Linked DNA regions of Kineosporia sp. NBRC 101731. The protein of the gene in region 1 interacts with the protein of each later gene in a pairwise test. Links are inferred from orthologs where the notes say so. Each region holds a gene or a part of one and is shown on either strand. Other genes may lie near its edges. The genes, in order: leuS and ligA.

Evidence for each region.
Region 2: the proteins of leuS (region 1) and ligA interact in binary tests that used the Escherichia coli proteins (3 or more experiments, as listed by UniProt). The link is inferred for Kineosporia sp. NBRC 101731 from one-to-one orthologs.

The regions. Positions count from the first base shown.
Region 1 is NZ_BSTC01000013.1:27,710-34,818, forward strand. Bases 3,885-6,957 are described here. They hold leuS (leucine--tRNA ligase), read left to right. Parts: upstream 3,885-4,205; coding sequence 4,206-6,710; downstream 6,711-6,957. Other genes in these bases: QSK05_RS28270 (intradiol ring-cleavage dioxygenase), read right to left, coding at 3,885-4,008. Outside these bases: QSK05_RS28255 (prephenate dehydrogenase), read left to right, coding at 1-410; cmk ((d)CMP kinase), read left to right, coding at 583-1,344; ribosome biogenesis GTPase Der, read left to right, coding at 1,344-2,867; more of QSK05_RS28270, read right to left, coding at 3,037-3,884.
Region 2 is NZ_BSTC01000005.1:295,037-311,717, forward strand. The notes cover bases 7,127-10,053. They hold ligA (NAD-dependent DNA ligase LigA), read left to right. Parts: upstream 7,127-7,448; coding sequence 7,449-9,659; downstream 9,660-10,053. Other genes in these bases: QSK05_RS16885 (uroporphyrinogen decarboxylase/cobalamine-independent methonine synthase family protein), read left to right, coding at 7,127-7,331; QSK05_RS16895 (hypothetical protein), read right to left, coding at 9,752-10,053. Also shown: QSK05_RS16860 (electron transfer flavoprotein subunit alpha/FixB family protein), read left to right, coding at 1-969; QSK05_RS16865 (cysteine desulfurase family protein), read left to right, coding at 1,039-2,271; tRNA 2-thiouridine(34) synthase MnmA, read left to right, coding at 2,277-3,383; QSK05_RS16875 (sensor histidine kinase), read left to right, coding at 4,144-5,301; QSK05_RS16880 (VOC family protein), read right to left, coding at 5,318-6,097; more of QSK05_RS16885, read left to right, coding at 6,390-7,126; more of QSK05_RS16895, read right to left, coding at 10,054-10,543; QSK05_RS16900 (FAD-binding dehydrogenase), read left to right, coding at 10,842-12,494; Na+/H+ antiporter NhaA, read left to right, coding at 12,559-13,962; QSK05_RS16910 (DsbA family protein), read right to left, coding at 14,018-14,674; Asp-tRNA(Asn)/Glu-tRNA(Gln) amidotransferase subunit GatC, read left to right, coding at 14,901-15,197; Asp-tRNA(Asn)/Glu-tRNA(Gln) amidotransferase subunit GatA, read left to right, coding at 15,197-16,681. UniProt on the Escherichia coli protein: DNA ligase that catalyzes the formation of phosphodiester linkages between 5'-phosphoryl and 3'-hydroxyl groups in double-stranded DNA using NAD as a coenzyme and as the energy source for the reaction.

The DNA.
Region 1 (7,109 bases):
TCCTGTCCGCCAACGCACCGCAGGTGGCGGGCGTCCTCAAAGAACTGCGCACCGACCTCGACAGCGTGATCACCGCCCTCGACGCCCTCGGCGCGGGGGAGGCGGTCGGCGCGCGCGCCGCCGTCGCGCAGATCGTGCACCACGGGCGAGAGGGTCGCGAGCGCATCCCGGGCAAGCACGGTCAGCCGCAGACCCGCTACGCCGTGGTCACCGCGTTGCTGCCGGACAAGCCCGGGCAGCTGGCCAGGCTGTTCGAGGACATCGGCGAGGCCGGGATCAATGTCGAGGAGTTCAGCCTCGAGCACTCACCCGGAGCCCGGGTGGGTCTGGGTGGTGTCTCCGTGCTGCCGGCCGCACGGGAGGAGCTCGAGAGGGCCCTCACCGAGCGCGGCTGGCACGTCGTCGCGTAGCCCGGTCCCGGCAAATCCGGACAACCGGCCACTCCGTAAGGGTGGCTTCGATCGCACGATGTCGGATGTGGCCTGGGACTCGACTAACCTAGGAAGGTCACGAACCTGTGCGGCGTTGACCACGAGGGTCAGTCCGACGCCGAAACCCCAGCCGATCACCGGAGGTATCACCGTGTCCGCGCAGTCCGTCCCCACGCAAGCGCGCCCCCTGGTGATTGCCGTCGACGGCCCTTCCGGGTCGGGCAAGTCCAGCGTCTCCCGTGAGGTGGCGCGCCGGCTCGGGCTGGAATACCTCGACACCGGTGCGATGTACCGCGCGGCGACCTGGTCGGTGGTGGAGGCCGGGATCGATCTGGCCGACGCGGCCGCGGTCGCCGAGCACGTGCGCAACCTCGACCTGACCATGGCCACCGACCCGACTGCTCCCGGTGTCTGGGTGGCCGGTCACGACGTCTCCGCCGCGATCCGCGAGACCCGGATCTCCTCGATCGTCTCGAAGGTCGCGACCAATCTCGACGTGCGCGCCGAGATGCTGAAGCGCCAGCGCGACCTGATCACCGTCGGCCGCAACGGCACGCACCAGGGGTGCGTCGCCGAAGGCCGTGACATCACCACCGTCGTCGCCCCCGATGCCGACGTGCGTCTCCTGCTCACCGCGAGCGAGGAGGCGCGACTCGCGCGGCGGGCCAAGGAGCTGCACGGCAGCGCCGACGCCGCGTCCGTCGAGGCGACGCGCGACCAGATCGTGCGTCGCGACTCCGACGACTCCACCGTTTCCAATTTCGAGGTCGCCGCGGACGGCGTGCTGCACCTGGACTCCTCGGCGCTCGATTTCGAGCAGACCGTCGATGCCGTGCTGGCCGCCATCACCCGCATCGTCACCGGTTCGGTCACCGACCTCGACGAACACGCCAGGGCTGGTGCCGTTTCCTGATGTCCAAGCAAGACCGCTCCACCAACGAAGAAGCCGAACCCGTCGTCATCGACGTGGCCGCCGGTTACGGGGCTGAAGAACCCGAGGCTCCCGGCCTGGACAACGCTCTGCGGGCCGGGCTGTCCGAGTACGACCTGTCCGAGTCCGACCTGCGTCTGCTCGAGGCCGGCGCCGACGGCGCCCTCGGTGAGGAGAATGCGGGCCCGCTGCCGGTTCTCGCCATCGTCGGGCGTCCCAACGTGGGTAAGTCCACGCTGGTCAACCGCGTGCTCGGTCGTCGCGAGGCCGTGGTCGAAGACGTTCCGGGTGTTACCCGTGACCGGGTTCGCTACGAGACCGAGTGGGCCGGGCGACGTTTCGTGGTCGTCGACACCGGCGGCTGGGAGCGCGACGCCAAGGGGCTGGCCGGCCGGGTGGCCGAGCAGGCCGAGATCGCGATCGAGCTCGCCGACGCCGTGATGTTCGTGGTCGACGCCCAGGTCGGCGCCACCGCGACCGACGAGGCCGTGGTGCGCCTGCTGCGCAAGACCAAGAAGCCCGTCATCCTGGCGGCCAACAAGGTCGACGACACGCGGGGTGAGCTCGAGGCCTCGTCGCTGTGGTCCCTGGGGCTGGGGGAGCCGTACCCGGTCTCCGCACTGCACGGTCGAGGCAGTGGTGACCTTCTCGATGCCGTCCTCGCCGCGCTGCCCGAGGTCTCGGCGGTCGGTCCCGAGCAGGTCGGTGGGCTGCGTCGCGTGGCTCTGCTGGGCCGTCCGAACGTGGGCAAGTCCAGCCTGCTCAACGCGCTCGCCGGCGAAGACCGCGTGGTCGTCGACTCGGTCGCCGGTACCACCCGTGACCCGGTCGACGAGATCATCGACCTCAACGGCCGGCAGTGGCGTTTCGTCGACACCGCGGGTATTCGCCGTCGCGTGCACCTGACCCGGGGCGCCGACTTCTACGCCTCGCTGCGCACGCAGGCCGCGCTCGAGAAGGCCGAGGTCGCCGTGGTGCTCCTCGACTCCTCCGAGCCGTTGTCCGAGCAGGACCAGCGCATCATCTCGATGATCGTCGACTCCGGCCGGGCCCTTGTTGTCGCCTACAACAAGTGGGACCTGATGGACGAGGAGCGTCGCAAGTTCCTCGAGCGCGAGTTCGAGACCGACCTCGTGCAGATCCAGTGGGCTCCCCGCATCAACGTGTCCGCCTCCACCAAGTGGCACGTGAACCGGCTGACCCCGGCCCTCGACACGGCCCTGGAGTCGTGGGACACCCGCGTGCCCACCGGCAAGCTGAACTCCCTGCTCGCCGAGATCATGCAGTCCCACCCGCACCCGGTGCGCGGTGGCAAGCAGCCGCGCATCCTCTACGGCTCGCAGGTCTCGACCCGCCCGCCGCGGTTCGTGCTCTTCACCTCCGGCTACTTCGAGGCCGGTTACCGCCGGTTCATCGAGCGCCGGCTGCGTGAGGCCTTCGGGTTCGAGGGCACCCCGATCGAGGTGTCCGTGCGGCCGCGCGAAAAGCGTTCCAAGAAGAAGTAAACCGAAAATTGAGGACGCCCTGGAGACTCGAGTCTCCAGGGCGTCCTCCATTTCGTGGTCGCCCAAACCTCTTCGTGATCATGCAAAACCTCCCCGAAGTTCTAGAACTTTCGAGCGCAGAGTTCTAGAACTTCGGGGAGGTTTTGCATGATCACGGAAGGGTGGGCGGTTAGCTCGCGCTCGCCGTTGCCGTCGGCTGGGGAGCGCCGCTCGGCGGGGTGCCACCGGCGCCGCCCTCGGGACCGCCCGGGGGAGTGCCGCCCTGACCCTCGCCGCCCACCGGTGCCGCAGCCGCGTCGTCCTTACCCGTGATGTCGATCGCCGCGGTCAGCTTGGCCACGTAGCCCTTGCTCACACTGCCCGTCGCCGTGGCCATCTCGGTCGCCGCGTCGTCGTCGCCGAAGACGTTGTCGTCGGCGATGGTGACCTGGCTCAGGTTGCTGACGCTCTTGCTGTAGCCGTCGGTCGCGTAGACCAGGTCGTTGATGTCTTCGGGCATCGCCATCTGTGAGGTCTTGCGGATCGTGCCCTCACCGCTGGTCGCGTCCTCGACCGAGGAGTACACCTCGAAGTGGATGTGCGGCCAGCGACCCGAGTAGCAGGCGGGGTAGATGCTCGTGAACGAGGCCAGGCCGTTCGCATCGGTCGCCTGGATGCCCCGCAAATAGTTCTCCTGCGTGATGCCCTCGGTGTAGAGCGAGTAGTTGCCGTCCCGGTCGCAGTGCCAGACATACACGGCCGCACCGGAGATCGGTGCGCCGGAAAGATCGGTGATCGTGAACTCGATGGTCAGCGGCACACCCTCCGCCGTCGTGGTCGAGTCACCGAACGACGAGGTGATGTCGCTGCGCACGATGCCCGACTCGGTGCGCACGTCGACGCCGTTGGTGCCGTCGGCGGGGTAGGGGCCGTTGGTCTCGGTCTCGATCTCGGTGATGCCGCTGCTGGTGGTCGAGCTGCCCGAGCTCGTCGAGTCGCTGGTGCTGCCGCAGGCGGCGAGCAGGAACACCGAGCTGATGCCACCGAGCATCTTGCGCCGCGACATGGTGCGCAGGTCGAAGCCCAGGCCCTTGTCATGGACAGCTCTCACGTAGGCGGCGTTGTCGGTGACGGGGTCGGGAATCTGCTGCTCGGTGCTCACGGCTGGGCTCCTGTGCTGGGAGGCGGTCGGTATGTCTTCACCCAAGCAACGGCATCTATGTGCCTGTTGTGGAGTCTCTGTGACGGGTCTCCGTGATCACTGACAGATGGCTGGGAGCTGGGGAGGGGCGGGCGGTCCACTAGTCTTGACTGGTTGCGTGACCACAGAACTTTCCTTACAAGCAGATGTTGGACGACATGAGCGAGCATGAGGACCGGCGGGACACCGTCGACGAGATCGACCTGGACCAGTGGGTCAAGGTGTGGGACGAGCGGCACACGTTCGAGGCGCACGGCCTCACGGCGCCGGAGCCCGGTCGCGACGAACCTGCCGACGAGAAGCGCTCGTACATCGTCAGCATGTACCCGTACCCCTCCGGCGACCTGCACATGGGCCACGCCGAGGTGTACTCGATCAGCGACGTCATCGCCCGGTTCGACCGGCTGCGGGGCTACAACACGCTGAACCCGATCGGCTGGGACTCCTTCGGGCTGCCCGCCGAGAACGCGGCGATCAAGCGCGACCTGCACCCCCGGCAGTGGACGTACGACAACATCGCCGTGCAGGCCGCGAGTTTCAAGCGCCTGGGTGTCTCGTTCGACTGGCGTACGCGGCTGCACACCTCCGACCCGGAGTACTACCGCTGGAACCAGTGGATCTTCCTGAAGCTGTTCGACATGGGCCTGGCCTACCGCAAGGCCTCGCCGGTCAACTGGTGCCCGAAAGACCACACGGTGCTGGCGAACGAGCAGGTCATCCAGGGCAAGTGCGAGCGCTGCGGCACCGTCGTCGAGCGCCGCAACCTGACCCAGTGGTTCTTCCGCATCACCGACTACGCGCAGCGTCTGCTCGATGACATGGACCAGCTCAAGGGCCAGTGGCCCGAAGACATCCTGGCCATGCAGCGCAACTGGATCGGGCGTTCGTCCGGTGCCCACGTCGACTTCAGGATCGTCGGCCGTGACGAGCCGGTGCGGGTGTTCACCACGCGTCCCGACACCCTGTACGGCGCGACCTTCTTCGTGGTCGCCGCCGACGCGCCGCTGGCCCGTGACCTGGTCACCGACGAGCACCGCGAGGCGCTGGAGACGTACATCGCCGCGCTGGGCGGTACCTCCGAGATCGAGCGGATGGCCTCCGACCGCGCGAAGACCGGCGTCTTCCTGGGCTCCTACGCGATCAACCCGGTCAACGGCGAGCAGATCCCGGTCTACGCGTCCGACTACGTGCTGGCCGACTACGGCACCGGCGCGCTGATGGCCGTGCCGGCCCACGACCAGCGCGACCTGGACTTCGCCAAGGCGATGAACCTGCCGGTCCGCAAGGTGGTCGAGACCGGTGAGGACGACCCGGCGGTCACCGGTGTGGCCACGGCCGCCCGCGGCACAATGGTGGGGTCGGGCGAGTTCGACGGGCTCCCGTCGGCCGAGGCCCTGCCCGCGATCATCGCCCACCTGGAGAGGTCCGGGGTCGGCGAGGGCGCTATCACCTACCGCCTGCGCGACTGGCTGCTGTCGCGGCAGCGCTTCTGGGGCACGCCGATCCCGATCATCCACTGCGAAGACTGCGGTGAGGTCGGTGTTCCCGAAGACCAGCTGCCGGTTCGCCTGCCGGAGAGCGGCTTCTCGCTGAAGCCCGACGCCAACCAGTCACCGCTGGGCACGGCCACCGAGTGGCTCAAGGTCGACTGCCCCACGTGCGGCAAGCCCGCGCAGCGCGACACCGACACGATGGACACGTTCGTCGACTCGTCCTGGTACTACCTGCGTTTCCCCAACCCGGACTACACCGAGGGGCCGTTCGACCCCGAGGGTGTGAAGCGCTGGCTGCCCGTCGACCACTACATCGGCGGCAAGGAGCACGCGAACCTGCACCTGCTGTACGCGCGCTTCATGACCAAGGCCCTGCACGATGCCGGGCTGCTGCACTTCGTCGAGCCGTTCAAGCGCCTGACCAACCAGGGTCAGGTCATCATGGACGGCAAGGCGATGAGCAAGAGTCTGGGCAACCTGGTCAACCTGCAGGAGCAGATCAGCCAGTACGGCCCCGACGCCGTGCGCGTCACGATGATCTTCGCCGGTCCGCCGGAAGACGACATCGACTGGGCCGCGGTCTCTCCCTCCGGTGCGGTGAAGTGGCTGAACCGGGTGCGGCGCCTGGCCTCGGCCGTGCCCGTCTCCTCGCTCGGTGCGGCGGTCTCCACCGGTGACACGGCGGTGCGCCGGGGTGTGCACCGTCTGCTGGACGAGATCACCTCGAAGATGGAGGCGGGCCGCCAGAACGTCGTCATCGCCCGTCTGATGGAGCTGACGACGCTGCTGCAGCAGGCGATCGACAGCGGTCCCGGTGCGGCCGACCCGGCCGTGCGGGAGGGCGTGGAGGCTCTGGTCGTGGCCCTGTCCTGCTTCGCGCCGTTCACGGCCGACGACTCCTGGGTGAAGCTCGGCCACGAGCCCTCCGTCGCCACCACCACGTGGCCGGTGGTCGACAAGTCCCTGATTGTGGACGAGGAGGTCACCTGTGTGGTCCAGGTCAACGGCAAGGTGCGGGCCCGCCTGCAGGTGCCGGCCGCGATCACCGAAGATGACCTGAAGGCCCTGAGCCTGGACTCCGACGCCGTGCAGAAGGCCGTGGGCGACGCGAAGATCGTGAAGGTCATCGTGCGGGCCCCCAAGCTCGTCAACATCGCCCTGGCCCGATAAGGGTCACGCTTGGCATCCGCGACCCGTGCAAAACGCGGGTCGCGGATGCGCTAAGCTAGCTACGCGTTCAGGGCGGGTTACCCGCTCCGGGCGAGTTCGGGCTGTAGCGCAGCTTGGTAGCGCACCTGACTGGGGGTCAGGGGGTCGCAGGTTCAAATCCTGTCAGCCCGACAGACGCGGTTCGCCGCGAAAGAAGGCTCTGGCCAGCAGAAATGCTGGCCGGAGCCTTCTTGGTTTTGCTGGTCTTGCGGTCCCATCGCCGGGTCTGATTGGGCAGTACAGCAGCGAAGTACAGCAGTAGCTCGGCGTGCGCACCCATGTCCCGCGGTCGTAGTGATCCGCCGCCGTCTTGGAGCGTGGTGCTCTTCAGGACGGCGGCGAGCAAGAAGAGCGCAGTCA
Region 2 (16,681 bases), on another replicon or contig:
TCCCAGGTACTCGTGCTGGTCGACCACGTCGACGGCGCCGTCCGTAAGACCACCACCGAACTGCTCACCATCGCCGCGCGTCTGGGCGAGCCCGCCGCCGTCTTCATCGGCCAGGGATACGACAACGCCTCCGCCACGCTCGCCGAGTACGGCGCGCAGACCGTCTACCGGGTCGAGGGCGAGGGCATCGAGGACTACCTCGTGGCGCCCAAGGCCGAGGCGCTCGCCGCGGTCGTTCAGCAGGCGTCCCAGGCCGGTGCCCCGGCTGCCGTGCTGCTCGCCAGCTCCGGCGAGAACAAGGAGATCGCCGGGCGTCTGGCTGTGAAGCTCGACTCCGGCCTGATCACCGACGCCGTCGACGTGCAGCAGGGCGCTGACGGCCCCCTCACCACGCAGTCGGTGTTCGCCGCCGCGTTCACCGTCACCGCCTCGGTGACGAAGGGTGTCCCGGTCATCACGGTGAAGCCGAACTCGGCCGAGCCGATCGCGGTCGCCGGGGTCGCGCCCGAGGTCGTCACCGTCCCCGTCACGGTCTCCGACCTGGCCCGGGCCGCGAAGATCACCGAGCGCCGCCCGAAGGAGAAGAGCGGGCGTCCCGAGCTCACCGAGGCCGCGGTCGTGGTTTCCGGCGGCCGGGGCACCAACGGTGACTTCTCCCCGGTCGAGAGCTTCGCCGACGCCCTCGGCGGTGCCGTGGGCGCCTCCCGCGCCGCGGTCGACGCCGGCTGGTACCCGCACAGCAGTCAGGTCGGCCAGACCGGTAAGCAGGTCTCCCCGACGCTCTACGTGGCGAGCGGCATCTCCGGCGCGATCCAGCACCGGGCCGGCATGCAGACCTCGAAGACGATCGTCGCCGTCAACAAGGACCCGGAGGCGCCGATCTTCGAGCTCGTCGACTTCGGCGTGGTCGGAGACCTGTTCACGGTGCTGCCGCAGGCCACCGAAGAGGTGCTCAAGCGCAAGGGCTGACAACTGACGCCGGGGCGGTGACGAACCGCCCCGGCCCGGTCCGCGCACGCAGTGCCTACACTCGACTCCGTGACTGCTTATCTCGACCACGCGGCGACCACGCCGATGCTGCCCGCAGCGGTGGCGGCCATGGTCGAGGAGATGGCGTCCACCGGCAACGCCTCGTCCCTGCACTCCTCCGGGCGCCGGGCCCGCCGGGTGGTCGAGGAGGCCCGCGAGCAGTTCGGCGCGGCGCTCGGCGCCAGTCCCAGTGAGGTGATCTTCACCTCCGGCGGCACCGAGGCCGACAATCTGGCGGTCAAGGGCCTGTTCTGGGCCCGGCGCGCTCTCGACGGCCACCGGCGCACGATCGTGGCCACCCCGATCGAGCACCACGCCGTACTCGACCCCCTCGAGTGGCTGGTCACCCACGAGGGCGCCGAGATTCTCTGGGCCCCGGTCGATCACGCGGGTCGCGTGGATCTCGACGGCCTCTCACAGCTTTTGGACGCGCATCACGACGCGGTCGGCCTGGTCACCGTCATGTGGGCGAACAACGAGGTGGGCACCGTCCAGCCGATCCCGCAGATCGCGGAACTGGCCCACCGGTACGGCATCCCGGTCCACACCGACGCGATCCAGGCGGTCGGGCACCTCCCGGTCGACTTCGCCGGCAGCGGCGCCGACTGCCTCAGCGTGAGCGGGCACAAGCTGGGCGGCCCCGTCTCGGCCGGCGCCCTGCTGGCCCGGCGCGGGCTCGACCTGGTGCCCGGACTGCACGGTGGCGGGCAGGAACGCGGCATCCGCTCCGGCACCCTCGACGTCCCCGCGCTGAAGGCGTTCGCCGTCGCGACCATCCAGGCCGTGCAGACCCAGCCCGCCGAGGCCGCGCGCATCGCGGCCCTGCGCGACGACCTGGTGCGGGCGGTCTGGAAGGCCGTGCCCGACGCCGTGCTGAACGGCCCGGTGCCCGACGGCCTGGCCGGACTCGGCCCGGCCCTGGCCCCCGAAGGCCCCTTCGACCGCCTCCCCGGCAACGCCCACTTCACCTTCCCGGGCTGCGAGGGCGACTCCCTGCTCTACCTGCTCGACGCCCGCGGCGTGGAATGTTCCACCGGTTCGGCCTGCCAGGCGGGAGTACCGCAGCCCAGTCATGTGTTGCTGGCCATGGGCGTGCCCGAGGCCACGGCCCGGGGTGCGCTGCGCTTCAGCCTGGGCCACACCTCCACCGCCGCCGACGTGGCGGAGCTGGCCGAGGCGATCGGCCCCGTGGTCGACCGCGCCCGGGGCGCGGGCCTGAGTTCCGGTTTGTCGAAGGGGTAGCACTGATGCGAGTACTGGCTGCGATGAGCGGCGGGGTCGACTCCGCCGTGGCCGCGGCGCGCGCCGTCGACGCCGGGCACGAGGTCGTCGGCGTGCACCTGGCGCTGGCCCGCAACCCGCAGACCCTGCGGGCCGGCGCTCGCGGGTGCTGCACGATCGAAGACGCCGGGGATGCCCGCCGGGTCGCCGACATCCTCGGGATCCCTTTCTACGTCTGGGATCTGGCCGAGCGTTTCCAGGAAGACGTGATCGACGACTTCGTCGCCGAGTACAAGGTCGGCCGCACGCCCAACCCGTGCGTGCGCTGCAACCAGAAGATCAAGTTCGCCGCCCTGCTCGACAAGGCCGTGGCCCTCGGGTTCGATGCCGTCAGCACCGGGCACTACGCGCAGATGATCGACGGCCCGCACGGCCCGGAGCTGCACCGCGCGCTCGACATGGGCAAGGACCAGTCGTACGTGCTGGCCGTGCTCCCGCCCGACCGCCTGGCCCGGTCGCTGTTCCCGCTCGGCGACACGCTCAAGGACGACGTGCGCCGCGAGGCCGCCGAGCGCGGTCTGCGCGTCGCCAGCAAGCCCGACAGCCACGACATCTGCTTCATCTCCGACGGCGACACCCAGGGCTTCCTGGCCAAGCGGCTGGGTGCCCAACCCGGTCCGATCGTCGGTACCGACGGTCAGCAGCTCGGAGAGCACTCCGGGGCCTACGGTTTCACCGTCGGGCAGCGCCGCGGGCTCTCGATCGGGACGCCCGCCGCCGACGGCAGGCCACGGTACGTGCTGAGCATCGAGCCGGTGTCGAACACGGTGGTCGTGGGGTCGGCCGAAGAGCTCCAGGTGAACGGCATCAGCGGGGCCGAGGCCACCTGGTGCGCGCCCGTGCCCGACCTCGGTGAGCCGGTGTCGGTCCAGGTCCGGGCGCACGGACGTGCGGTGCCCGCGCGCGTGCTCTCGTACGGCCCGGCGGCGGGGGAGGGTGCTGTGCAGACCCTTCCGGCCACGCTCGAGGTGGCCCTCGACGAGCCGATCAACGGCGTCGCCACCGGCCAGACCCTCGTGCTGTACCGGGGCACCCAGGTGATCGGGTCGTCCACCATCAGCGCGACCAGCTGAAGCCCTGACCCGACCGACTCCATCGAATCAACCGAACCGGCCCGACCGGCTCGACCGGCTCGACCGGCCCGACTGGCTCGACCGGCCCGACCGGCCCGACCGGAGCGGGACGCTCGGTCATGTCGCGTGCAGCGGAGGCGCTCGGGCAGAAGACCTTTCGCGCGCGTTCCAGCAGTCTTGGAACGTCGTCAGCATCGCGGGGCCATGGCCAAAGAGCCCTGCGCGTTGTGTACACCTGGTACATCCGGTACCGGATGTACCAGGTGTACACAACGCGCATGATCCGGGGACTCCATGGTCCTACGCGCAGGAGCCGGTCCGGTCGCCGAATCCTCGCGAGAAACCATCACCGCGGCTGCCGATACACGGCTGCCGGGACAAGACCGCTGTCACGGAGCCCGCCAGGTCTGGGGGTTACAGGTCCGGGGCTGCCCGGTCGGGGGGGCTGCCCGGTCGGAGGGCTGCCGGGTCGGAGGGCTGCCGGGTCGGGAGGGGTGCCAGGGTGAGGGCTGCCCGGTCGGAGGGCTGCCGGGTCGAGGACTGCCAGGTCGGGAGGCTGCCAGGGCGAGGGCTGCTCGGTCGGGGGGTTGCTCGGTCGAGGGCTGCCTTCGCCCTGTCGGCCGGTCCCGGTTGTCCCCACCACCCCGGTTCCGTGAGGGGCGGCCCGCACCGTCGTGGTGCGCGTCCTCCATCGGGCTTGTGGGCGCCTGCATCATCGGCCGTGAAACCCGCCCGGTTCGAGCACCTATGCTCGATGGTCGTGTGTCATCTCCCCGAGGGACTGAGTCGTGCGCGGGCGTTGCGCGACGTGCTGCTCGCCCTGGCACTGATCGTCTTCGCGTTCGCGACCGGTGGCACGTTCGCCGTGGTGCTGGGAGCCGTGAACCGGGACCGGCCCGACGACCTTCTGTCGGTGGTTCTGTTACTGGCGCAGTGCCTTCCGCTGATCGTGCGGCGGACCCGGCCGGATCTCGCGCTGGGCGTGATCGGCCTGGCCTGGGGCGTTTACCAACTGATGGGGTATGAGGGCAGTAGCGCCGGGCTGGCCCTCTACATCGTCCTCTACAGCGCGGGCGCCCACCTGACGCGCAGACGCTGGCAGACCGCCGCCGGGGCGACGTTCGGTTACCTGGTGCTCGCTGTGACCCTGCACCGTACCCCGTACCACGAGACACCGCTCAGTTACGTGACGTTCGCGCCTGTGCTCGTGCTGTTCTGGATGATCGGTGAGGGAGTTCGCGCCCGGACCCGGGCCGAGGCGGCGCGCCGGGCGGCCCAGAAACGCGAGGCGGTGGCGCAGGAACGGGCCCACATCGCGCGGGAACTGCACGACGTGGTCACGCATCACGTCACGGCGATGGTGGTGCAGGCCGAAGCCCTGCCCTACCTGCTGCCGGGTAACCCCGACAAGGTCCGCGACGGGCTCGGAACCATCAGCGCCACCGGGCGTTCCGCGATGACCGACCTGCGTGAACTGCTCGACGTGCTGCACGACCCGGGCACCTCCACCGACCAGGAACGCACCCCGGCCCGCGAGTCCCTCGAGGTCCTGGTCGAGCGCGCCCGCGCCGCCGGGCAGGATGTCACGTTCGCCGAGCACGGCGACCCCGCCCCGATCCCCACCGGCCTGGGTCTGGCCCTGCAGCGCGTGGTGCAGGAATCCCTGACGAACGCCCTGAAACACGCCCCGGGCCGCACCACCGCGGTGACCCTGACCCATGGTGAGGACGAACTCGACGTCGCCGTGGTCACGTCCGGCGGGGCCACGACCCCCCGCCGCCCCTGGGCCCGTTCCGGGCGCGGCATCAACGGTATGCGCGACCGCGTGGCCGCTTTCGGCGGTGAACTGACGGTGGGACAGGAGCCGGGCGGCGGTTTCGCGGTGCGGGCGAAGTTGCCGCGCCGGCCGGCTGCCTGAGAGACCAGGCACCTGGTCACGGCGCCGCGGGCGGCTCCATCAGCCAGAGCCGGTTGCCGTCGGGATCCTTGATCGCGGCCATCCGCCCGAACGGGCTGTCGAAGTCGCGGCCGGTGATCCGGCCGCCGGTGCTCTCGACGAACTCCAGGGCCTCGGTGATGCTGCGGACCTGGAAGTACGCGAGCCAGTAGGGGGACGCGTCGTCCTCACCCATCATCGGGCCGATACCGCCCAGGGGCCATTCCTCGTCCGGATGCGAGTAGGTCTGGTAGGTGTCGCCCGCGCCCATCTCCGGCGGTAGCGGTGCGTTGTCGAAACCGAAGATCCGGCGGTAGAACTCGCGGGCGGCGGTCGGATCGGACGAGCGCAGGTCGTCCCAGACGAAGGCGCCGGCGTCGCGCACGTGGCCGCTGCCGATGGCATCGCCCGCCTGCCAGAGCCCGAACGGTGCCCCGGCCGGGTCGCAGGCCACCGCCCGATGTCCGCGGGTACCCGCGCTGCGGGGCGGCAGCAGGATCTGCCCGCCGTGCGCCACCACGGCCTCGGCGGTCGCCCGCAGATCGTCCGCGGCGAAGTGGATCAGCCAGCCGGTGGGCGCGTCCTCGTGGATCTCGGTGATCCCGGCCGCCTCGGCGCCGTCCACCGTCGCGATCACCAGGGAGTGCTCCGAGGGCGACCGCTCGAACGACCACCCCAGCAACGGCCCGTAGAACGCCCGGGCATCGTCGACGTCCACCGCCGAGAGCTCGGTCCAGCAGGGTGTTCCCGCGCGCCAGCGTTCGGTCCGGATGGCCACGTGCGTCTCCAGTTCCGTCGTGGTGCGGCGCTCGGGTGAGGAGCGCCGGCCGTCTACAAGATCTCGCGGACAGTAGCCGCGTGATCACCGTACTGGGTGGCGGCCCGCAACCGGGGCTGACGCAGTGGGTCGTTCGGCGCCGTAGGCTCGCAGGGTGTCGACCCCCACTGACAACCTTCATCTTCCCGACCCGGCCGATGCCTCCGGCGCCTCTGGTGAGGATGCGGTCGTGATCGGCCCGGGCGCGGCCACCGGCATCGGTTCGTGGCCGGGCACCGACGTCCTGGACACCATGCGCGTGGTCTTCGGCGAGCTCGGCGATCCGCCGGCGATCCCGCACCTGCCCGAACTGCCCGCGCGGGGGCCGGGCGCGGACATGATCGGACGGGGCGCCGGTCTGCTCGTCGACCTGCCCGTCGACCTTCAGCCGTCCGGGTGGCGCCTGGTCGACCACCCCGGCCGCGACCACAGCCGCACCCGGTCGTGGTTGCGGCAGGACCTGGACGTGCTCGCGGAGGTCGCCGACGGGTACGAGGGCCTGCTGAAGGTTCAGGTCACCGGCCCGTGGACGCTCGCGGCGAACCTGTGGTTGCCGCGCCTGGAGCGCGTGGTGGTGGACAAGGGGGCCTGTCGCGACGTGATCGAGTCCTTGGCCGAGGGCGTCCGACAGCATCTCCAGGAGGTGCAGCGGCTGGTGCCGAAGGCCCGGCTGGTGCTGCAGGTCGACGAACCCTCCGTACAGTCCGTGCTGGAGGGTTCGCTGCCCACGGCCAGTGGCTTCGGGCGGCTGCGGGCGGTTGACGGGCCGGTCGTGATCGAAGGGCTGCGGACGGTGCTGGAGGCGGCGACCGCGGCCGGTGCGGTGCGTACCGTGCTGCACTGCTGTGCCTCGAAACCGCCGGTGGAGGTGCTGATCCGGTCGGGCGCGTCGGCACTGTCGCTGGACGTGTCGCAGCTGGGTACCCAGCGCTGGGAGCAGGTGGCCGAGGCCACCGAGAACGGTCTGGGGCTGTGGGCGGGAGTCGTGCCGACGGCCTCCGGTCTGAAGCCCGCGGCCGTGGCCGACGCGGTCTGGAACCCGTGGCGCCGGCTCGGGCTGGATCCGAAGTCCGTCGCGGACGTCGTTCTCACCCCGGTCTGTGGGCTCGCCGGATCTTCTCCCCAGCAGGCTCGCTCGGCGCTGAAGGTGGCGCGTGAGGCGGCGCGCATCCTGAGTGAGAAGGCGTACGAGTAGCCGGCCCTCCGATGTCGGGCGGGTTGAGGTCGGGCCGGGCTGAGGCCGGGCCGGGCGTCGCGCCGACGCGAAACTGTCGGTGGGTCGCGGTTGAATGTGGACGTGGCTGAAGCAGAGATGGGTGCGGCGGACGACCTGCCCGGCGGCGAGGTGGCCGGTCAGGGGGAGATCCCCGAAGAGGCACGTCACCGGTGGGCCGATCTGGCCGACCAGATCCGCGAGCACCGCTTTGCCTACTATGTGCGGGACGCGCCGACGATCTCCGACGGTGACTTCGACGCGCTGATGAAGCGGCTCGAGGCGCTGGAGGAGCAGTACCCCGGCCTGCGGACGCCCGACTCGCCGACCCAGCAGGTCGGGGGCACGTGGTCCACGGACTTCGAACCGGTCGATCATCTCGAGCGCATGCTCAGCCTCGACAACGCGTTCAGCGTCGAGGAGTTGCGGGAGTGGGCGGCCCGGGTCGAGCGCGACGCCGGTGCGGTGCGGTACCTGTGCGAGCTGAAGATCGACGGCCTGGCCATCAACCTGCTGTACGAGGGCGGCCGGCTGATGCGGGGCGCAACCCGGGGCGACGGCCGCACGGGCGAAGACGTCACGCTCAATGTCCGTACCATCCAGGGCATCCCGCACTCGCTCACCGAGGTCGAGGGCGTGCCCTTCCCGGAGCGGGTCGAGGTGCGGGGTGAGGTGTTCTTCCCGATCGAGGCGTTCGCCGAGCTCAACGCCAAGCTGGTCGAGCAGGGCAAGCCGCCGTTCGCGAACCCCCGCAACGCCGCCGCCGGGTCGCTGCGCATGAAAGACCCGCGGGTCACCGCCACCCGGCCGCTGCACATGCTGGTGCACGGCCTGGGCGCCCGCACCGGGTTCGACATTGTCTCGCAGTCGCAGAGTTACGACCTGCTGAAGGCGTGGGGTCTGCCGACCTCCGGCACCTACCGGGTGGTGGGCAGCGTGGACGAGGTGGTGGAGTTCATCGAGTTCTTCGGTGAGCACCGGCACGACCAGATCCATGAGATCGACGGTGTGGTGGTCAAGGTCGACGAGGTGGCCCAGCAGCGCCGGCTCGGGGCCACCAGCCGGGCGCCGCGCTGGGCCATCGCCTTCAAGTACCCGCCCGAAGAGGTGAACACGAAGCTTCTCGACATCCGGGTGAACGTCGGGCGCACCGGCCGGGTCACGCCCTACGGCGTGATGGAGCCGGTGCTCGTGGCCGGTTCCACGGTCGCGATGGCCACGCTGCACAACGCTTTCGAGGTGAAGCGCAAGGGTGTGCTGATCGGCGACACGGTGGTGCTGCGCAAGGCCGGTGACGTGATTCCCGAGATCGTCGGACCGGTGGCCGAGGCCCGCGACGGCAGCGAGCGCGCGTTCGTCATGCCGACGCACTGCCCGGAGTGTGCGACGGAGCTGCGGTACGAGAAGGAGGGCGAGAAAGACATCCGCTGTCCCAACTCCCGTACCTGCCCGGCGCAGCTGCGGGAGCGGTTGTTCCACGTGGCCGGTCGGGGAGCCTTCGACATCGAGGCGCTGGGCTGGGAGGGCGCGATCGGCCTGCTGCAGGCCGGGGCGGTGAAAGACGAGGGCGACCTGTTCGACCTGACCCCCGAGATCGTGAGCACCGTGCCGCAGTACACCCGCAAGGACGGTGAGCTGTCGGCCAACGGGCAGAAGCTGCTCGACAACCTTCAGAAGGCCAAGAATCAGCCGCTGTGGCGGGTTCTCGTGGCCTTGTCGATCCGGCACGTGGGCCCGACCGCGGCCCGGGCCCTGGCGCAGTCGCATCGCTCGATGGATCGGATCCGGGAGGCCACGGAGGAAGAGCTGGCCGCCGTCGACGGCTGCGGCCCGGTGATCGCCGTGGCGGTGCGGGAGTGGTTCGAGGTCGACTGGCACACCGAGGTGGTGCGGCGCTGGGCCGACGCCGGCGTGCGGATGGCCGACGAGGTGGACGAGTCGGTGCCGCGCACGCTGGAAGGCATCACGGTGGTCGTCACCGGTTCGCTCGAAGGCTTCAGTCGCGACGAGGCCAAGGAAGCCATCCTGAGTCGCGGTGGCAAGGCCTCGGGCAGCGTCTCGAAGAAGACGAGTTTCCTGGTCGCGGGGGAGAGCGCGGGCAGCAAACACGACAAGGCCGTGCAGCTGGGCGTGCCGGTGCTCGATGAGGCAGGCTTCCGGCTACTGCTGGAACAGGGGCCGGAAGCGGTGACACCGGTTGTCGAGGCGGTGCCTTCTGAGGCGGTGCCTTCTGAAGCTGTGGCCTCGAAGGCAGTGGCCTCAAAGGCGGTGCCTTCCGAGGCTGGCGATGGCGAGACAGCCGTGGATTGACCCGCTGCGGTCCGGCCCTACGCATCGTGCCGACCCCGCGCATCGTGTGCATTCCTCGCGCCCCGGCCGCAACGACTGCACACGATGACTTCTCAGACCCAGCTGGTGACCGCCGACAAGACCTGGCGCACGGTGGTGGCGACCGGCCGGATCAGGGTCTCGTTCACCTGGCGGGCTTCGGCGGCGACTCCCCGGCCGATCGAGCGGGCCAGGGCGGCGATCGCCCGGCCGAAGGGGGCGACGACGTTCTGCCAGATCCAGCGGGTCGCCAGGCCGAGGGGGCGCAGGGTGTAGCGGTAGGCGAGGTGCAGCAGCCATCCGGCGCCGCGCCGGCCGGGACGCAGGAAGTACACGTAAAGGCTTCTGATCAGCCAGGTTACGGGTTTTACCACGAGTAGGTGGAGAGCTCGTCCGATCGCGACGAAGACCGGCGTCAGGAGCTCGGCCAGCCGGGTCACCATCCACTGGAGCCCGTGCGCCGCCGGCGCGATCAGGTAGTTCCGGACGAAGCCCAGCACCGGGACGACGACCACGTGCCAGATGAAGCGGCCCGGCACGACGACCAGGTACCGGATGAGGAAGAGCGCCGGAACGACCAGCAGGTGGCGGCCGAGGAAGAGCCCCGGGACGACCAGCAGGTAGCGGCCGATGAAGCATGCCGGGACGACCACTAAGTAGCGCCAGAGAAAGAGCACCGGCACCAGGACCAGCTTGTCGAACAGCCAGACCGCGGGCCGGAGTACGTAGTCGGCGAACAGCCTGCCGGCCACCCGGAGCAGCTCCCACGCCAGGCGGAACGGCAGCACGACGATGATGGCCAGCACCCGCACCGGCCACGGCACGGTGGGGTCGGGGGAGTAGGTGCGGTGTCCGGGCTCGCTCACGGCCCAGGGACGACACCGCGGCCCAGCTTGTTGCACGTCGCCGGTCCGGAGCGGGTTGCGGGGAGACTGCTGAACAAGACATTCGCCGGCCCCTTCGTTCGTGATCATGCGATCCCCCAGCCCTCGGCCGGGAGGTGCCCCACTTCTCCGGTGTTCCAGAACTTCCACGCCCAGAGTTCTAGAACTCTGGGGAGGTTTTGCATGATCACGGAAGAAGTTGGGGGGATTACGTGAGGGTCAGGGGGCGAGTGCGGTGAACGGACTGGGCGGATCGGGGGCGGCGTGGTGGGATTCACGGATGGACGCTGACGTCATCGTGGTGGGGGCCGGGCTGGCTGGGCTGGTAGCGACGGCCGAGCTGGTGGACGCGGGACGGCGGGTGATCCTCGTCGACCAGGAGAGCGACCAGAACGTGGGGGGTCAGGCGCACTGGTCGTTCGGCGGGCTGTTCCTCGTGGACTCGCCGGAGCAGCGCCGGATGAAGATCAGGGACTCGCACGAGCTGGCCTGGCAGGACTGGCAGGACACCGCCGGGTTCGACCGCGACGAGGACCACTGGCCGCGGCGCTGGGCGGAGGCCTACGTCGACTTCGCCGCGGGGGAGAAACGGTCGTGGCTGAGTCAGCGGGGCCTGAAGTGGTTCCCGCTGGTGGGCTGGCCCGAGCGCGGTGAGGGCCGGCCCGGCGGGATCGGCAACACCGTGCCGCGGTTCCACATCACCTGGGGCACGGGGCCAGGCGTGGTGGAGCCGTTCGAGCGCCGCGTGCGCGAGGCCGTGGCCCTGGGCCAGGTGACACTGGCGTTGCGGCACCGGGTGGACGATCTGGTCGTCCGTGACGGTGCGGTCACCGGGGTCGCGGGGCAGCGACTGGAGGCGGACCGGCGTCCCCGGGGTGTGAACGGAAATCACCGGGAGATGGGTGAATTCAGTTTCAGTGCGGAGGCGGTGATCGTGACCTCCGGCGGTATCGGAGGCAGTCACGACCGGGTGCGGGAGGCATGGCCGCAGCGACTGGGCACCGCCCCGTCCACCATGGTCACCGGTGTCCCCGCGCACGTGGACGGCCGGATGATCCCGATCACGCAGCGCGCGGGCGGCTGCGTGATCAACCCGGACCGGATGTGGCACTACACCGAGGGCCTGCACAACTGGGACGAGGTCTGGCCCGGCCACGGCATCCGGATCCTGCCCGGTCCCTCGTCGCTGTGGCTGGACGCGACCGGCCACCGGCTGCCGGCCCACCTGTACCCGGGCGCCGACACCCTGGGAACGCTGGAGTACCTGCGCACCACGGGCCACGACCACAGCTGGTTCGTGCTGAACCAGAAGATCGTGGAGAAGGAGTTCACGCTGAGCGGTTCCGAACAGAACCCGGATCTCACCGGGAAGTCGGTGCGGCAGCTGCTGCAGCGGGTGAAGCCCGGGCCGACCCGGCCGGTGCAGGACTTCCTCGACAACGGCAAGGACTTCGTCATCGCCGACAACCTGCCGGACCTGGTGCGGGCGATGAACGAGACCACCCCGCAGCCGCTGCTGGACCTGGCCGACGTCGAGGCCGCAGTGCTGGAGCGCGACCGGCAGATCGTCGACCCCTCGTCCACCGACGACCAGATCCTCGCCATCCGCGACCTGCGCAGTTACTTCGGCTACCGGCTGCTACGGACGGCGGGCGAGCGGCGGCTGCTCGATCCGACGGCGGGCCCGCTGATCGCGGTGCGGCTGAGCGTATTGACCCGCAAAACCCTGGGTGGCCTGCAGACCGATCTCGGCTCCCGGGTGCTGACCGAGGCCGGCGAACCGGTGCCCGGCCTGTACGCGGCGGGCGAGTGCGCCGGGTTCGGCGGCGGCGGGATGCACGGATATCGCGCTCTGGAAGGAACTTTCCTGGGCGGGTGCATCTTCAGCGGGAGAACAGCGGGGCGATCAGCAGCCGAGGCAACCCGCGCCTAAAACCTCACGGAGGGGTTGGTCGGGGGTTTACCGCGTCGTATCGCGGTTGATGCAGGATGTGGGCATGGCCGTCAGTCTGCGACCGGGACCCCCGCTGCGCTTCATCACCCCTTCGATGACCCCTGCCCTGCGCCGTTACATCGACAACGAGGCGAGCAGCGCAGCCGTCCTGCTGGTCGCGAGTCTGGTGGCTCTGCTGTGGGTGAACTCGCCGTGGGGCGAGAGTTATCACCACCTGTGGGAACTGCCGGTGCGGATGTCCTTGGGCGACGGGGTGTTCGAGCTCGACCTGCATCACTTCGTCAACGACGCCGCGATGGCCGTGTTCTTCATGGTGGTCGGGCTGGAGGTGGCGCGCGAGACCACGGCCGGTGAGCTGAGCGACCGCCGGGTGATGAGCGTGCCCGCCATCGGCGCGGTCGGCGGTCTGACCGTGCCGATCGTGATCTACCTGATCATCAACGGCGTGTTCGGTGACGGTGGCGAGGCGATGCAGGGCTGGGGCATCGTGATGTCCACCGACACGGCGTTCGTGCTCGGTGTGCTGGCCCTGTTCGGCCCGCGCTGCCCCGACCGGCTGCGGATGTTCCTGCTGGCTCTGGCCGTGGTCGACGACATCGGCGCGATCACCGTGATGGCGATCTTCTACTCCGAGGAGATCCGGATCGGGCCGCTCCTGGTGATGATCGCGATCGTCGGGCTCTTCGTCGCGCTGCGCTGGGTCGGCTACTGGAAGCTCACGCCGTACGTCTTCCTCACCGTGGCCCTGTGGTTCGCCGCCTACGCCTGCGGGGTGCACCCCACGCTGGCCGGCGTGCTCGCCGGTCTCCTGATCCCCGCGTCCACCCCCCAGAGCCGTGGCCGGGAGCTGGTCATCTTCGGCCGGGCCCTGATCGAGAACCCCTCGGCCGACGGCGTGCGGCTGGCGAACCTCGCGGCCAACTCCACCGTCTCGGCCAACGAGCGCCTGCAGAGCTGGCTGCACCCCTGGTCGGCGTTCGCCATCATCCCGGCGTTCGGCCTGGCCAACGCCGGGGTCGAGCTCAGCGCCGAGACCCTGAACGCGGCCCTGACCTCCACCGTCACCATCGGCGTGGCCGTCAGCCTGCTCGTCGGCAACGGGGTCGGGATCACCCTGTTCGCCATCGCGGCCCTGCGCAGCGGTGTGGGCGTGCTGCCCGGCGGGGTGCGCTACAGCCACCTGTTCGGCGCGGCGCTGCTGGCCGGGATCGGGTTCACCATCTCGCTGTTCATCACCGACCTGGCCTTCACCGACCAGCTCCTGCGCGACGAGGCGAAGATCGGCATCCTGGTCGGCTCGCTGGTCTCCGCCGTGGTCGGGGCCTGGGTGCTGCGGGTCATGGGTGAGCGCATGCCGCTGTGCTCACCCGCCGGCGACACCGCGCCGCCGCAACTGCCGCCGCTGCCCTGGACCGCCCCCGGCTTCCCCGCGCCCTTCCCGAGGTGACCACCGATCACCATGGTGGACGCCCACCCGCGCGGGTGGGCGTCCACCATGGTGGTCACCCCCGACCGAACCGGCGCCGCCGCGCCGGAGCCGAGTTACCGAGTGCCGCGCGCCGCAGCGACGGGACGTCGACGACCCCCTGATAGGGCGCACCGTCGATGAACAGGGTCGGCGTGCCGACGACCCCGCTCGCGATGCCCGCCGCGTAGTCGGCCTGCACCAGTGGGGCGAACTCCTGGGCCTTCTCGCCCGCCGCCCGGTCCGGATCGGCGCCGACGAACTCGGCGTAGAGCCGCAGGTCGCCGTCGGTGAGCCGGGTCTGGTTCTTGAACAGCTTGTGGTGCATCTTCCAGAACACCTCCGACCCGCCCGTGACCTCGGCCGACTCCGCGGCCAGGGCGGCGGTGAGGGCGAAGGGATGGGTCTCGAAGAGCGGGAAGTTCTGGAAGACCAGCCGGATCCGCCCGTCCGACGACTCGACCAGCTCGTGCAGCGCGGGAGCCGCCCCGGCGCAGTACGGGCACTCGTAGTCACCGAACTCGACGATGCAGATCTCGGCGTCGGGATTGCCGAAGACATGACGGGCCCGCGCGGTGACGGCTTCGGCGGTGGTGTCCATCTCGCGGGGCCGGACGGCGTTGAAGGGCTCGAGCTCGGGTGTGCCCTCGTCGGTGGGCACTGGGGTGCTGGTGGAATCCACGTCCTGGGACACGGGACGACCTCCGGAAGCAGGGCGGGCGGGGACCGGCTGACGTAGCCGGACCCGGGGCCACCAGATTACGTAGATGAAACAGCCGCCGCAGGCGAGCGGCGCATGGCCTGGGTGATCGTGACCGTAGGATGTTCACCGGTGTAGGACGACACTAGGAAGGTTGTCTGATGCACCCGAATTCTTTGAAGTAGTTGCACTGTCACCGACTGCAAGGGAGATGCTCCTCATGCCCGCCATCTCGCGCGATGAGGTGGCCCACCTCGCCGGACTGGCCCGGATCGAGATGAGTCCCGACGAACTGGACCGGATGGCCGGTCAGCTCGACGTGATCCTCGGTGCCGTCGCCCAGGTCCGTGAGGTGGCCGGGGACGACGTGCCCGCCACGTCGCACCCCATGCCACTCGTCAACGTGACCCGCCCGGACGTGCCGCGCCCCGGCCTGTCCGCGGAGCAGGCACTCGCGGGAGCCCCGGCACAGCAGGAGCAGCGCTTCCGTGTGCCCCGCATTCTTGAGGAGGACTGATGAGCGAGCTCACCCGCCGCACCGCCGCCGACCTGGCACAGCTGCTGTCCTCCGGTGAGGTCTCCGCCGTCGAGGTGACCCAGGCGCACCTCGACCGGATCACCGAGGTGGACGCCGGCGTCCACTCGTTCCTGCACGTCGCCACCGAGTCGGCGCTCGCCGACGCGGCCGCCGTCGACGCCGCCCGCGCCGCCGGTGAGAACCTCGGCCCGCTGGCCGGGGTGCCCATCGCGGTCAAGGACGTGATGACCACGCAGGGCCTGCCCACCACGGCGGGCTCGAAGATGCTCGAGGGCTGGGTGCCGCCGTACGACGCGACCGTCGTTCGCAAGCTGCGCGAGTCCCGGTTGGTCATGCTCGGCAAGACCAACATGGACGAGTTCGCGATGGGCTCCTCCACCGAGCACTCGGCCTACGGCCCGACCCGTAACCCGTGGGACCTGAACCGGATCCCGGGTGGTTCCGGGGGCGGCTCGGCCGCCGCGCTGGCCGCCTTCGAGGCGCCGCTGGCGACCGGTACCGACACCGGTGGCTCCATTCGGCAGCCCGCCAGCGTCACCGGCACGGTCGGCGTGAAGCCGACCTACGGCGCGGTCTCGCGCTACGGCCTGATCGCCATGGCCTCCAGCCTCGACCAGGGTGGCCCGTGCGCCCGCACCGTGCTCGACGCGGCCCTGTTGCACGAGGTGATGGCCGGGCACGACCCGCTCGACTCGACCAGTCTCACCGACGGTTACCCGGATGTCGTGGCCGCTGCCCGCGCCGGCGCGAAAGACGGTATCGCCGGGCTGAAGATCGGCGTCATCCGCGAACTGCACGGCGGTGAGGGCGGTTACCAGGCCGGTGTGCTGGCCCGCTTCGACGAGTCGCTGGCGCTGCTGACCAAGGCCGGCGCCGAGATCGTAGAGGTCTCCTGCCCGAGCTTCACCGCGGCCCTGCCCGCGTACTACCTGATCATGCCGAGCGAGGCCAGCAGCAACCTGGCCAAGTTCGACGCCATGCGGTACGGCCTGCGCGTCGGCCCGCAGGGCGTGGAGGGACCGAGCGCCGAGCAGGTCATGGCCGCCACCCGCGCCGCCGGTTTCGGCGACGAGGTGAAGCGCCGCATCATCCTCGGTACCTACGCGCTCTCGTCCGGTTACTACGACGCCTACTACGGTTCGGCGCAGAAGGTGCGCACGCTCATCCAGCGTGACTTCGCCGCCGCGTTCGCCCAGGCCGACGTGCTGGTCAGCCCGACCGCGCCGACCACGGCGTTCGCGCTGGGCGCCAAGCTCGACGACCCGCTGTCGATGTATCTGCAAGACGTGGCCACCATCCCGGCCAACCTGGCCGGGATCCCCGGCATGTCGCTGCCCTCCGGCCTGGCCGACGAAGACGGGCTGCCTGCCGGTATTCAGCTCCTGGCCCCGGCCCAGGCCGACGACCGGCTCTACCGGGTCGGCGCGGCGCTGGAGTCCCTGCTGGTCGAGAGCTGGGGCGGC